4 regions of the Lysinibacillus sp. FSL W7-1291 genome follow, and region 3 is predicted to be linked to each of the others. Evidence: riboswitches for the same ligand, from Rfam matches in the RefSeq annotation. Region 3 holds a riboswitch; each other region holds the start of a gene.

Region 1 (3,683 bases), 1.4 Mb from region 3:
ACTAATGCGACAGCGGAATTACTAAATCCACTTAAGGATAATTTTAAAGCGCCAGCAGTTCCTAATTCTGTAGCAGGATCGTCCATTGATGGAGCGAGCCCTAGTAGAACAGTTACAAGTGCAATGATCATGGCTGAGCTAACGGGATAGGACACGGCCTCTGTTACCCATAGGATGACTGCGAATGCTAAGATGGCTAAAGCTCGTTGTCCAGCAATCGGTAAGTCACCGTTATTAGGTAAAAAAGTAATGATGATTAGTAAAGCAAAGGCCAAGCCAATCCATAGTGGCTTTAAATTCCGTTTCGTAGCTGTTTGATTGGGTGAAGACATATTTTCTCATCCTTTCTACGATAAATATGACGATTATTATCCATAACATCGGTTAGTAAAATGTTTTATTAAGATAAGAACTTGTCTATTTTATTGTAAAAAAATAAGTATGCAGAATAGCTGCTTTTTACAGCGATATAAGTAGATAAAGAGAAAATATACGGTCATAAAAAATACAAAAATATCCATTGTAATATTATTTCTTTTTCTTAAATGCAGACGTTACTTTAGGCTCTGTACCCTTCGCTAATCGTTGGATATTTTCGATGTGCAGGATAATAGCTATGCCAAAAAGAAGGACAGCAATTATAGTTGGGCCAATTCCAGGAATCCATAAATATGTTGCCGTACAAAAGACGAGATAAAACTCTAGAACACCGACAATTAAATAGTTAGTTGCAAAGGATAAAATGACAAATAAAATAAGTGCAAATAAACCAATCTTCCAATCTACAGCAAGTAGAATTCCAATAATAGAGGCAGTTCCTTTCCCACCATTGAAGCCCATATAAAATGGGAAATTATGACCCAAAATAACCCCTGCAGCAATAATGTAGGTCAGGAGCCATATTTCTCCTTCGGTTAAATGCGGAGCATCTGCTAAATAAAAGTGTGCACCGATAATAGCTACAACGCCTTTGCCAATATCGATTAGGGCTACTAAAACGCCATATTTCCAGCCGAGGGAAAGTGTAGCATTAGAGGCACCTGCATTGCCATGGCCAGCTTTTTTTAAATCAACCCCCGATAAAAATTGTGCCACTTTAGAGCCGTGAATACAGCCAATTAAATATCCAACTAAGAGAAAAATGATCACGGCTTTTACCATAAAAATACTCCTTTCAAATTTTTTTCTAAATTAGTGTATGCGTTCATATTACGTATAAGAGCTGACAGAAGTTTCGGAAAAAATAAAATTTACATATTGACAGAAAAAAACTCTATGTTTATACTGTGTTACAACGATGGAAATTGAATCTCATACTCTTATCAAGAGCGGCGGAGGGATAGGCCCTATGATGCCCAGCAACCAGTAAGTGATGAACTTACTAAGGTGCTAATTCCTACAGATTCTTACTTGGATCTGGCAGATAAGGGGAGGAAAACTTGCAACCGCAACCCTCTTCTTAACAGGAGAGGGTTTTGTTTTCTACACATAAATCCTCCTCATCTCCGGTACCATCGTAAAAAAATAATTGGAGGTACACAATGACAAATTTTAAACCAGAAACATTGCTGTTACATGGTGGTCAAGAGCCAGACCCAGTGACGGGCTCTAGAACAGTTCCTGTCTATCGCTCAACTGCTTTCGTATTTAAGGACACTGCTCATGCGCAACGTCTTTTTGCCTTAGAGGAAGCGGGGAACATTTACACACGGATTACAAATCCGACAGTGGATGTTTTTGAAAAGCGTGTGGCCTTATTGGAAGGTGGAACAGCAGCAGTAGCACTTTCATCTGGTGCAGCAGCTATCGCATTTTCCATTTTAAATCTAGCTGGAGCAGGCGATGAAATAGTAGCAGGTAGTTCTTTATATGGTGGTACGTATAATTTATTGGCTAACACATTACCGAAGTATGGCATTAAAACAATTTTTGTAGATGAAACAAACCCAGAGAATTTTAAGGCTGCGATTACCGATAAAACGAAAGCTGTCTTCGCTGAAATTTATGGTAATCCAAGTTTAAAAGTTTTAGATATTGAAGCAGTAGCTAAGATTGCACATGATAACAGTTTACCATTAATTATCGATAGTACATTTGCTTCTCCTTATGGTTCCACACCAATTGAATACGGTGCAGATATTGTTGTTCACTCCGCAACTAAATGGATAGGTGGTCATGGTACAACTTTAGGTGGGGTTGTTGTAGACGCTGGTAAGTTTGATTGGACTAGTGGACGATTCCCTGGATTTACGGAACCAGATGCTTCTTACCATGGATTACGTTACGGAATTGATACAGCTTCTGCTGCTTTTGCTACGAAGCTACGCGTACAGTTGTTACGTGACTTCGGTCCAACATTAAGTGCTGACGCAGCGTTTAATTTACTACAAGGTTTAGAAACGCTTCATTTGCGTATCCCTAAACACAATGAAAATGCGTTGGCAGTTGCTGAATATTTACGAAACCACCCATCTGTGGAGTATGTAAACTATAATGGCCTAGAAGATTTTGCGACACATGATTTGGCGAAAAAATACTTGAAAAATGGCTTCGGTTCTGTGCTTACATTTGGCATTAAAGGTGGACGTGAGGCTGGTCGAAAGCTAATTGATAGCGTGAAGCTGTTTTCACATGTAGCAAATGTAGGGGATGCCAAATCGCTCATTATTCACCCAGCATCTACTACACATCAGCAATTATCAACAGATGAATTAATTCAAGCTGGCGTAACCGAGTCGCTCATTCGCTTATCCATCGGTTTAGAGGCAGTAGAGGATATTATTGCTGATTTAGAACAAGCCATTACGCTTGCCACAACAACTGAACAAACTGTAGAAGCTTAAGTTTTAGAACGCAAGGGAGGATGTTGTAGAGTTTACGTATTTTCTCATTCGAATTGCCTCATTTGGCATTGCGTCAAACGTTGCTACATCAACCAAGTATAAAATCCATCAATTATCAGAACTTTTTTAAAAATAATACCAAGTATTTTTATGTGTATTATTGACTTAATTAATTCCGTGTTATATACTAGGGAATAAGTTAAGAATACGAAAATTCTTGTTATAAGGTAAATGTTTTCAAAAGTGCTCCCCCCACTTTTGAATATATAGAAGAAGAGTGGTCGCATAGCCAGTGACTGCTCTTCCAAAAAAACTGATGATAAAGGAGTGTTTAAAATGGGTAATATCTATAGTGCACAAAACATTGCATCCTATCTAATTTATGAGCTGAATGAAGGTCATGTCTTTGTCAACAATCAATCCATTCAACACTTACTTACATCAGTCGATAAAAAATGGAAGCAAGTCTTTGGTCATACAGCATTTCAAGAGTATGTTGTGGCTGAAGAGGAGGGCTATACTGTAAAGGAAGTTTTTGAGGCATATGAACATTACGGTGTGAGCCATATTGCACTTCCTGCAACAGAGCTTTACTTAAAATACGGTACATTTCAATTAGTGAAACGTACGTATGCAATACCAAATTTTACAGAAGAAGAAATTAGTCTTGTTCAACAAGCTTTAACACATTATCGTTATCAATTGCTTTCAAAAGCAAGTTGAAATCCCCCATATATTAAAGCTCATTCTCTGCTGCTACAGGGAATGAGTTTTTTCTTTAGAGGTCATTAAAATAGTAACAAGATGATGGGTGTCCAAGCATACATATATAATAGAAGA
Region 2 (3,683 bases), 130 kb from region 3:
TACTTGGATGCTTAATTGTGAATCTTTGTCAGCACCTGCGAAGCCTTTAAATACGAATAACTCGTCACGTTCTTTTAAATATTTTATTACTTTTACATATAAGTTATCGAACACTTCAGAAGAAATCGGTTGGTTGACTTTACCCCAGTCAATTTGATCTTTTGTGCTTTCTTCTTCTACCGTATATTTATCTTTAGGTGAACGACCAGTGTATTTGCCAGTTTCTGCACGAACTGCGCCATCTACTGTTAACATTGCTTCACCACGAGATGTAGCTTTTTCTGCTAATTGTGGTACTGAAAGTTGAACATTAATGTTACCGCCGTTTAATAATTCCTTCAGTTCGTTTGCAATTTCTACTGAATTCATCGATTAAATACCATCCTTTTTTATAGTATTCCCTTGATTTAGAGGGATTTTTTCTTAATTTCAAAAATAGTATAACACAATTGCTTAAATAATCTATACTAATTAAGAAATTATTTTAGAGTTTTTATCACTTTTCAATAAACTGACAAAAAATAATGTTTTTCGAGTAGAATCCGATCAATCCTACTGTAATTAGGCGCAAAAATTGAGCCACACATATGTTACCACAAGTAGCTAGGTATGTTGTAGGGATTAATTTGCTTCTATTTACATCATCATCCAAGTATGGAAAGTTTTTGTGTAATCAGTTCCTTCCTTTCTATACAGTAATACATAAGAAAATATTTGACAACGTTCAACCTTTTCAGTAACATGAAATTGAACGGATACTCTTATCCCGAGCTGGTGGAGGGTCAGGCCCTGTGAAACCCGGCAACCTGCATGTTTTATTTCACAACATGCGTTGGTGCCAACCTGATGCAAGGGAACATCCCTTGAACGATAAGAGTGAAAGGTTACGAAGTCATTATTCCTTTCCTCATGTGCAGTAACGTGAGTAAAGGATTTTTTTATTGCTAAAAAAGAATGTAAAGGTAAGTATATGTAGTTCTTTCCTTATTATAATGACAGATCTTTCGAAATCCTCGTGTTAAAAGCAGCAGTAACGGCTTGAGAGTTCAATCCTTAGGAGCGGACTTGACATGGGTAATGAGTACCGTATTCATACACAACTACTTTTTGTAAGAGTAATAGGAGGAAAACCAAATGACAAACCGTCGACTGTTTACATCAGAGAGTGTAACAGAAGGACATCCAGATAAGATTTGTGACCAAATCTCGGATGCCATTTTAGATGCTATTTTAGCAGAAGATCCAAATGCACGTGTAGCGTGTGAAACAACTGTCACAACAGGATTAGTATTAGTAGCAGGAGAAATAACTACTTCTACTTACGTTGATATTAAAGGTATCGTTCGTGATACTGTAGCAGAAATTGGCTATACACGTGGTAAATATGGCTTTGATGCTGAAAATCTAGCGGTGCTTGTAGCTATTGGCGAACAATCGCCTGATATTGCACAAGGTGTTGACCAAGCTTTAGAGGCTCGTGAAGGCTCTATGACAGATGCTGATATTGAAGCAATTGGTGCTGGTGACCAAGGTCTAATGTTTGGTTATGCATGTAATGAAACACCTGAACTAATGCCATTGCCAATCAGCTTAGCACATAAATTAGCACGCCGATTAACAGAAGTTCGTAAATCAGGTGAATTAGCGTATTTACGTCCTGATGGAAAAACACAAGTAACGATTGAATATGATGACAATAATGTACCTGTGCGAGTGGATACAATTGTTATTTCAACACAACATGATGAAGAAGCAACACTTGAACAAATTCAAGCTGATCTGAAAGAATTTGTTATTGCACCCGTTGTGCCAAGTGAATTATTAGATGCAAACACGAAATACTTTATTAACCCGACTGGCCGTTTTGTTATCGGTGGACCTAAAGGGGACGCTGGTTTAACAGGACGTAAAATCATTGTTGATACATACGGTGGTTATGCACGTCACGGTGGTGGCGCATTCTCTGGTAAGGATGCAACAAAGGTAGACCGTTCAGCGGCTTATGCGGCACGTTATGTAGCAAAAAACATTGTAGCAGCTGGCTTGGCAGAACGTGCTGAGGTACAACTTGCCTATGCGATTGGTGTGGCTCAACCAGTTTCCATTGCGGTTGACACATTTGGTACAGGTAAAGTGAAAGAAAGCGCAATCGTAGAGTGGGTACGTGAGCTATTTGATTTACGTCCAGCAGGTATTATTAAAATGCTAGATTTACGTCGTCCGATTTATAAACAAACGGCAGCTTATGGTCATTTTGGTCGTACAGATTTAAATGTACCATGGGAACAAATCGATAAAGCAGATGCTCTACGAGAAAAGGCACATCTATAAACTATTGAGCTAAAGTAATGAAGACATTAGAAAATTATTCTGATGTATTAAAAAGGAAAGGGGCAATATTGTCCCCTTTGTTTTACAAAAAATCCCTCGCTACGATCCGTGAACATTTTGGTTACACGGAAATGCGAGGTATTTTTTTCGTTAATATTGAATTTTTGTGTATATTGTTTACTTCTGAAGGGATTTATAATATTGTCCTTTTTCTGCATATTCGCGCACGATACGTTCCATATCCTCTTTATCTTCTGCATTTAATTCACGGACTACTTTTGCCGGACGACCTAATGCTAAACTATTCGGAGGAATGACTTTACCAGGAGGTACTAGGCTTCCTGCCCCAATAAATGCACCCTCTCCAATCTCTGCCCCGTCTAATATAATGGAGCCCATACCAATTAAAGCATTTTTGCGAATTGTACAGCTATGTAAAGTGACTTGGTGTCCAACTGTTACCTCATCTTCAATAATTAGCGGAAATTTTGGGCTTTGATGTAAGCAACAAAGATCTTGGATACTGACACGTTTCCCAATAATGGTTGGGGAAACATCACCACGAATGACCGTATTAAACCAAATGGTTGTTTCAGCACCAATTGTTACGTCGCCCGTAACAGTTGCGTAATCAGCAATGAAGACAGATGGATCGATCTTTGGCATTTTATCTTTAAATGGATAAATCATGAAAATCGCCTCAATTCTTTCTATAATGTAGTATTATCGTATCAAATACGCAACTTTATGGAAATATAAAATTAAAATGAGCTATTTATTTCGATATAATCAATGTGTAATTATTTTTTAGGAGGACTATGTGAATGTGGAAATGGGAAGCTGAAGGACAAGCAAAGGCTGTGATTGCTATAGTTCATGGTGCATATGAAAATCACCGATGGTATGCATGGCTGATAGAGAAATTAAGATTGGAAGGCTTCCACATAGTCATGGGAGATTTACCTAATCATGGCGTGAATGCAAGGTTTGCTCGTGTCCATGATGAGGACTTCAAATTGTACAATAAATATACAAGAAATCTGATTGAGAATGCTTTTTCATATAATTTACCAACTTTTGTAATAGGACATGGGCTTGGAGCAACGTTAGTTCTTCACACAATGCAAAAGAAGCAATATGAATGTGCAGGCATTATTTTGACATCACCGTGGCTGCAATTAAAGCTTTTACCAGGTAAATTATCAAATGCTTTAACGAGTCTAAGTGCATTGACTGCAAATGTTAAAATGACTCACAATATTTCATATGAGAACCTTACACGCAATGTTGAAGGTAGGGACGAAATGAAAGATGAGGTACCATTCATGTCAGTCGTTTCAGTGAAATGGTAT
Region 3 (3,683 bases):
TCAATTTATCCATTATCCGAAATGTACGACATGTAAAAAAGCACAAAAGTGGTTAAATGATCATGAGGTTTCCTATGAAGAGGTACACATTGTAGAGCAATCGCCAACAAAGGATGAAATAAAAGCCATTTGGCAAGCCAGTGGACTGCCTTTGAAGAAATTTTTTAATACATCGGGTATGAAATATCGTGAGCTTGGTTTAAAGGACAGGCTAGCGGAAATGACTGAAGATGAGCAGCTGGAGCTACTTGCTTCTGATGGGATGTTAATCAAACGTCCAATCGTAACGGATGGCCAAAAAGTAACGCTAGGGTTTAAAGAATCAGATTTTGAGCAAACTTGGAAATAGCCGTATTTAAACAGGATCGAACGACTCTTCTAACCGAGATAAAGTCACTGGCAGATGTCACAAATTTTTAACAGAGATGTATTTCAAGTAACTTGAAAAAATTGTGGACTGCAATTAAGCTGGCACGTAATTGAATCTTGTTTTTATAGGAGAAGTATGGCACACTGAAAGTGAATATATTACATATTTATGGAGGGGTTTTTTGCATGAGCACACCTAAAGACTTACGTTATTCTGAAGAACATGAATGGGTAAAAACAGAAGATGGAAAAGTACGTATTGGTATTACTCACTTCGCACAATCTGAATTAGGAGATATCGTTTTCGTTGAGCTTCCACAAGTTGGCGACGAAATCAAAACAGATGATCCATTCGGTAGCGTAGAATCAGTTAAAACTGTTTCTGAATTGTATGCACCAATCTCAGGTACTGTAGTTGAAGTAAATGCAGATTTAGAAGATAGCCCAGAATTCGTTAATGAATCACCATATGAAAAAGCATGGATGATCGTTGTGGAGCCTGCTGATGCATCAGAAGTTGAAAAACTAATGACAGCAGAGCAATACGAAGAAATGATCGCTGAATAAGACAAGCTATAATCGAAAAACGTCGGAAACTACCGGCGTTTTTTGTTATATAATGACTTATAAGTGGGTATGTCTAAATGGAGGTGGCGTAATGTTCGAGGGAAAATGCTTAATAGTAGAAGGACGCTCAGATAAGCTACAAATTGAGCCAATTTTAAATGAGAATGTTACAATACTATGTACGAATGGTACAATTGGTGTGCATCAATTAGAAGAGCTGCTTGATCCCTATGAGAGCTGTGAGCTATTTACTTTTTTTGATGCAGATACTTCAGGCGATAAGCTACGTGCATTAATGGACAGACATTATCCAGAGGCAGAGCATTTACGTACAATGCCAACCTATAAGGAAGTAGAGACGACACCAAGAAAAGTGTTAGCGATGATATTACTGCGTGCACATTTTTCAATCCATAATGAATATATTTTGTAAGGTTGCGTGAGGAAATGGAAGAATGGTCAAAAGAGCAGTGGGAAACGGCTAAACAGTCGGGACAGAAAGCTGCATTTTATTTATATACACCGATGTGTGGAACGTGTGCAGTGGCATCTAAAATGATGGCCATTATTGAACAATTACTGCCACAGCTACCAATAGGTAAAGCGAATATAAATTTTTTAGAGCATGTTGCTGTTGAGCATCAAATTGAAAGTGTTCCGTGTTTACTTGTTAGTGATGGCGGAAAAGTGACAGATAAGATTTATGCTTTTCAATCCGTACCATTTTTATACGAATTGTTAAAAAAATCAATTGACTGAACTTTACTAGCGTGGTAAAGTATCAAATATATTACTAAAACATTAAATATATCGAACTCTTATAAAGAGTGGCGGAGGGAAGTGCCCTATGAAGCCCGGCAACCATCACAAAGTGAAAAGGTGCCAAATCACTCAAAGATTTTTCTTTGAAAGATGAGAGAACGGTTTAACGTTATTATACGTGACCCCTTCTACTTGTCTGTGAGTGAAGGGGTTTTCTATATGAGAAAAGGAGTATTCGCTATGATCCAGCTTCAAAATATTACGAAGAAATACAAAACAGCAAATGGCGAATTAACGGCAGTCAAAGACGTCAACCTTACCATCAATAAAGGTGAAATTTTTGGCATTATCGGCTATAGTGGCGCTGGTAAGAGTACCATGATTCGTTTATTAAACGGTTTAGAGAAACCGACAACAGGAACAGTAACGGTGAACAGTCAAGAGTTTTCATCGATTAAAGGGCAAAAGCTTAGAGCAGCTAGACAAAAGGTAAGTATGATTTTCCAACATTTCAATTTACTTTGGTCTAGAACAGTTGCCGAAAATATTGCATTTCCTCTAGAAATAGCAGGTGTTTCAAAGGCTCAACGTGAAGCACGAGTAAAGGAATTAATTGCACTTGTTGGTCTAGAGGGACGTGACAAGGCGTATCCATCCCAGCTTTCTGGTGGACAAAAGCAGCGTGTAGGGATTGCCCGTGCATTAGCGAATAATCCAGAGGTTTTACTATGTGATGAGGCGACTTCCGCACTCGATCCTGAAACGACGGATGCCATTCTTGATTTACTCGTTGATATCAATGAACGTTTAGGCTTAACAATCGTTTTGATTACACATGAAATGCATGTCATCCGCAAAATTTGTCATCGTGTAGCGGTCATGGAGGCAGGCGAAATAGTGGAACGTGGTGAGGTATTGCAAGTTTTCCAAGCACCACAAGCGGCTATTACTAAAAAATTCGTATCTCAGATTACAGATACAAAGGAAACACAGGATACGGTGGCACAAATCAAAACAAATTATCCAACTGGACAACTTGTCAAACTGATTTTTGTTGGTGAAAAGACCGAGCAGCCGGTTATCTCACATCTTGTGAAACAATTTGATGTAGAAGTAAGCATTGTTCATGGTAATATTTCGCAAACGAAAAACGGTGCATACGGTACACTGATTGTGCAAATTGATGGCTCGAAAACAAATGTGGCTGAAGCCCTTCGTTATTTAAATACAGTCGAAGTACAAACGGAGGTGATCGCAAATGCTAACTAATCTTTTTCCAAACGTAGACTGGGAAAATATGTGGCAAGCTATGTATGAAACATTGTACATGACGGCAATTTCTACAGTTGTCACATTTATTCTTGGGTTAGTCATTGGGATCGTTCTATTTTTAACAAGCCCTAATCAGCTATGGGCTAATAAAATGGTTAACTTTTTAACGGGTTCAATCGTTAATATTTTCCGCTCCATCCCATTTATCGTGTTAATTATTTTATTAATTCCATTTACGAAATTCTTACTTGGTACGATTCGGGGTGCAAATGCGGCATTACCTGCTCTAATTATTGGTGCAGCCCCGTTCTACGCTCGTATGGTATTGATTGCGTTACGTGAAATAGATAAAGGTGTCATTGAAGCAGCCCGTTCAATGGGGGCAAAAACATCCACAATTATTTGGAAAGTACTGATCCCTGAATCTTTACCAGCACTAATTTCAGGGATTACTGTAACGGCTGTTGCCCTCGTTGGTTATACTGCAATGGCAGGGATTATCGGTGCAGGTGGTCTTGGTAACTTAGCTTTCCTAGACGGCTTCCAACGAAATCGCCAAGATGTGACATTAATGGCAACTATTTTGATCTTAGTAGTTGTATTTATCATTCAATGGATTGGTGATCTCATAACGGTGAAGATCGATAAACGTTAGTAAGACTAAAAGAGGTTAATCCGGTTCTAACCGCTAACATATTTGAAACAAATAAAAG
Region 4 (3,683 bases), 1.2 Mb from region 3:
TCCACTGCGCAATTTGTACAAGAATAATAAGAATAATAACGGTCACAAGCATGACACTTCCATCAAAGCGTTGATAACCATATGTCATAGCAATATGACCTAAACCGCCTCCGCCAACTGTACCAGCCATTGCAGAGAAATCTATTAAACCGACTGTCACAAACGTTAAGCCTAAAATTAACGGTCCAAGTGCCTCTGGAATTAATACAGTAAAAATAATTTGTAGAGGACTTGCTCCCATTGCCTTTGCGGCTTCAATTACCCCAGGGTCAATGCTAACTAAGTTATTCTCTACTACTCTCGCAATACCAAATGATGAGGCAATCGTCATCGGAAAGATTGCTGCCCACGTACCAATCGTTGTTCCAACAACCATTCTTGTTAATGGGCTAATGGCCACTAGAAAAATAATAAATGGAACTGGGCGAATAATATTAATTAAAAAATTTAACAATTGAAACACGAATTTGTTCTCTAAAATATTTCCTTTTCGTGTCACATATAGTAGTAAACCTATTGTTATACCAAGAATAGAACCGAAGATAAGGGTTATAATAACCATTAAAATCGTTTCACCCGTAGATTCAAAAATACGGGGCCAAAAAGTCGTCCAATCAACCTTCATTGAATTTTACCTCCTCAACAGTTACAATGTCTTGTAATTCAGTAAGAACACTAGGTATTTTATCGCTATGTCCCTCAAATGAGACGAGCAAGTTCCCATAGAACTTCTCCTGAATTTCTCGGACAGAGCCATAGACGATATTAACGTCCACATCAAATTTTCTTGTTACGCGAGAAAGGATAGGATCGCTAGCAATATCACCTTTAAAAATAACACGGTATAAATTTTTGCCGCCTTTTTTTCTCCATTCCTCTAATAGAGATGCAGATGGTCGATCTTGCTGAACCGATTGAATAAACCGTTGAGTCGTTAAATGCTGTGGATTTGTAAAAATATCAAAAACTGAATTAGATTCAATTACTGCTCCATTTTCCATGACTGCTACTCTGTCACATATTTGTTGGATGACATTCATCTCATGTGTGATTAGCAAAATAGTGATTCCTAAATCCTTGTTTACTTTTTTGAGAAGGCGGAGAATTTCCCCAGTTGTATCTGGATCGAGCGCTGAGGTTGCTTCATCACAAATTAATATATCAGGGGAGGTAGCAAGCGCCCTCGCAATGCCAACCCGCTGTTTTTGGCCTCCAGATAATTGCTCAGGGTAATCGTTCGCTTTTTCTGTAAGACCAACAAAACTAAGAAGTTCTGCAACTCTTTCATTAATTTCTTTTTTAGGCACTCCCGCCAGCTTAAGTGGATAGGCTACATTTCCAGCTACCGTTCTTGAGGAGAATAAGTTGAAATTTTGAAAAATCATGCCGATTCTTCTTCTCAGCTTTCTTACCTCTTTTGGTGTGAGCGAATTAATATCAACACCTTGTACTTGAACAGTGCCATGGGTTGGACTTTCTAATAGATTCACAAGTCGCAATAATGTGCTCTTTCCTGCACCACTAAATCCAATAATTCCAAAAATCTCTCCCTGCTGAATTGAAAGAGATACATCTTTCACTGCATTCACTTCACGATCACCAAATTTAAAGGTTTTCGCTACATTCTGAAATTCAATCATTTACTTGCTCAACTCCCTATTTAAAAATAAAGAACAAAAAGGACCTTCCTTTTGTTCTTATCGATTAAGAAAAAAGGAAGGTCCCCACTATTGAAGAAACTACTTCCTTCTCATCTTTCAAATGTAAGTACATTTGCAGGAATTGGCACGGTATTATGTTAATAACCCGCTGCCGAGACTTCATTGGGCCTGTCCCTCAGTCTCTCTGGATAAGAAGAAATTATCGTATTTAATTGTCTGTTAAGATTTAAACAATACTATAATGCTTGATGAATTATATGTCAACATTTCTTTTAAAAAGTTTTATTAGAAAAATAAATCCATTTACTGTTATAACAGCAGGAGTACATTGGTAGCTGCGTTTTTTCTAGTGAAATAATTTATGCTTATGTTACTGAGGATGTCAATGAGCAGGCAGCCATAAAAAGGTTCAATTTGAAAATTGCCTACTTCCAAATTGAACCTTTCCGTTATTCTAAAACGCCCTTTTCTCGTAAACTAGCAATTTGTTCATCATTATAGCCAAGTGCAGTTAATACTTCTTCATTATGCTCTCCAAGCTTGGCACCGACATACTTGTACTCAGGCTCAGTGCCATCAAATTTAAAGGCAGAAGCAATTTGCTGTTGCATGGTGCCATCGCTTTTTGGAATATCGACGATCATGCCGCGAGCCTTCAACTGTGGATGCTCACATGCTTCTGGAAAAGTGAGTACAGGCTCTACACAACCTTCAAAATCCTCGTTAAATACCTCAAGCCATTCCTCATATGTCTTTGATAGAAAGGCATCATGAACAGCCTCTTTAAAGCGTATTTGCGTATAGTAAGAATCATTAAAGGTATTATCAATCAACTCAGGAATGTCGAGTGCTTCACAGAGCAGTTTACGAAATTGAGGTTCTAAGCTACCGACAGAGAAGAAGCGTCCATCTTTTGTTTTGTAAAAATCATAGTAACTGCCTCCGTTTAAAATTTCTTGCTCTGGCTGTGGTACACGACCACCCCCAATAAACGCAGCACCATACATAGCATTCAGCGAAAAGACAGCATCTGTCATACTAATATCTATGAATTGTCCTTCGCCTGTTTTTTCACGATGAAGGGCAGCAGCCAGTACCCCAATTGCGGCATGCATTGTCCCTCCAGCTATATCAGCTAGTTGAACTCCCATGGAGACAGGCTTTTTATCCTTATGGCGTGAATAATCGAGTAAGCCTGCTAAAGATAAATAGTTATTATCGTGTCCAGGTCGATTGCTATAAGGTCCAGTTTGTCCGTAACCAGTAATCGCACAATAGATAACCTTTGGATTTATTTCCTTTAGAGCTTCATAGCCAATGCCAAGGCGTTGCATGACACCAGGCCGAAAACCTTCGATAATAACGTCATACTCTTGCACCAGTGATTTTACAATGTCTATAGCCTCTGGTGATTTAAGATTTAATGTAATTGATTTTTTAGATCGATTTAAATGTTGATGAATGTAAGCCTCATGATCTTCATCATAGGGAGGCATAATTCGTGTTAAATCAACGCGCTTTGAAGATTCAACATGGATGACATCTGCTCCTAAATCAGCAAAAATCATTGTCGCCATTGGCCCTGGTAGTAATGCAGAAAAATCGAGAATTTTTAACCCTTGTAAAATGCCCAAATCTTCCAACCCCTTTTTGTGTAGGCTACACGACCATCCCATTGATGGAAGCGTAGCGCTTTTCTCATAATCCCCATTGTGTGAAAAGCGTAACGTTCGATTCTGTATTAATACAGTTTATTTTATTTTAAAGAGTATTATAACAGAATAGACCTTAACTTGCCTATGCTATTTTTCATTATAAAATAAACATTTCAACTTTCATATGTCAGAATAACAATAAAAGTAAAAAAATTTAGAATTTAGATTTTTTATCAAATTTCAGACAATAGTTGTCAGTTGTTAGAATATTTAATTTAAGAAAATAAATTGTAGAATTTTGTTTACTAGCTAGCTATATGATACGACCCTTTTTATTGATACAATCCTAGTGGTGTATTGGATTCTT

What was found. A riboswitch is a leader RNA that binds a small molecule or an ion and turns the genes downstream of it on or off. The one in region 3 is predicted to bind S-adenosylmethionine.
Region 1: linked by a shared signal. The riboswitch ahead of NST76_RS01905 (O-acetylhomoserine aminocarboxypropyltransferase/cysteine synthase family protein) and the one ahead of NST76_RS17415 (methionine ABC transporter ATP-binding protein) in region 3 are both predicted to bind S-adenosylmethionine.
Region 2: linked by a shared signal. The riboswitch ahead of metK (methionine adenosyltransferase) and the one ahead of NST76_RS17415 (methionine ABC transporter ATP-binding protein) in region 3 are both predicted to bind S-adenosylmethionine.
Region 4: linked by a shared signal. The riboswitch ahead of NST76_RS01020 (methionine ABC transporter ATP-binding protein) and the one ahead of NST76_RS17415 (methionine ABC transporter ATP-binding protein) in region 3 are both predicted to bind S-adenosylmethionine.

Annotation. Positions count from the first base shown of each region.
Region 1 covers NZ_CP151994.1:391,229-394,911, forward strand. Annotated here, with positions in the region: gene NST76_RS01895 (DASS family sodium-coupled anion symporter) at 1-332, opposite strand, end outside; gene NST76_RS01900 (glycerol-3-phosphate acyltransferase) at 529-1,161, opposite strand; SAM riboswitch class I at 1,317-1,430, shown strand; gene NST76_RS01905 (O-acetylhomoserine aminocarboxypropyltransferase/cysteine synthase family protein) at 1,542-2,843, shown strand; gene NST76_RS01910 (hypothetical protein) at 3,180-3,566, shown strand.
Region 2 covers NZ_CP151994.1:3,449,068-3,452,750, reverse strand. Annotated here, with positions in the region: gene pckA (phosphoenolpyruvate carboxykinase (ATP)) at 1-369, opposite strand, end outside; SAM riboswitch class I at 759-877, shown strand; gene metK (methionine adenosyltransferase) at 1,135-2,331, shown strand; gene NST76_RS16575 (gamma carbonic anhydrase family protein) at 2,509-3,021, opposite strand; gene NST76_RS16570 (alpha/beta hydrolase) at 3,156-3,683, shown strand, end outside.
Region 3 covers NZ_CP151994.1:3,584,019-3,587,701, reverse strand. Annotated here, with positions in the region: gene NST76_RS17435 (arsenate reductase family protein) at 1-349, shown strand, start outside; gene gcvH (glycine cleavage system protein GcvH) at 556-936, shown strand; gene NST76_RS17425 (TOPRIM domain-containing protein) at 1,028-1,369, shown strand; gene NST76_RS17420 (thioredoxin family protein) at 1,384-1,695, shown strand; SAM riboswitch class I at 1,752-1,855, shown strand; gene NST76_RS17415 (methionine ABC transporter ATP-binding protein) at 1,939-2,967, shown strand; gene NST76_RS17410 (methionine ABC transporter permease) at 2,957-3,625, shown strand.
Region 4 covers NZ_CP151994.1:204,222-207,904, forward strand. Annotated here, with positions in the region: gene NST76_RS01015 (methionine ABC transporter permease) at 1-625, opposite strand, end outside; gene NST76_RS01020 (methionine ABC transporter ATP-binding protein) at 615-1,640, opposite strand; SAM riboswitch class I at 1,748-1,856, opposite strand; gene NST76_RS01025 (CaiB/BaiF CoA-transferase family protein) at 2,111-3,295, opposite strand.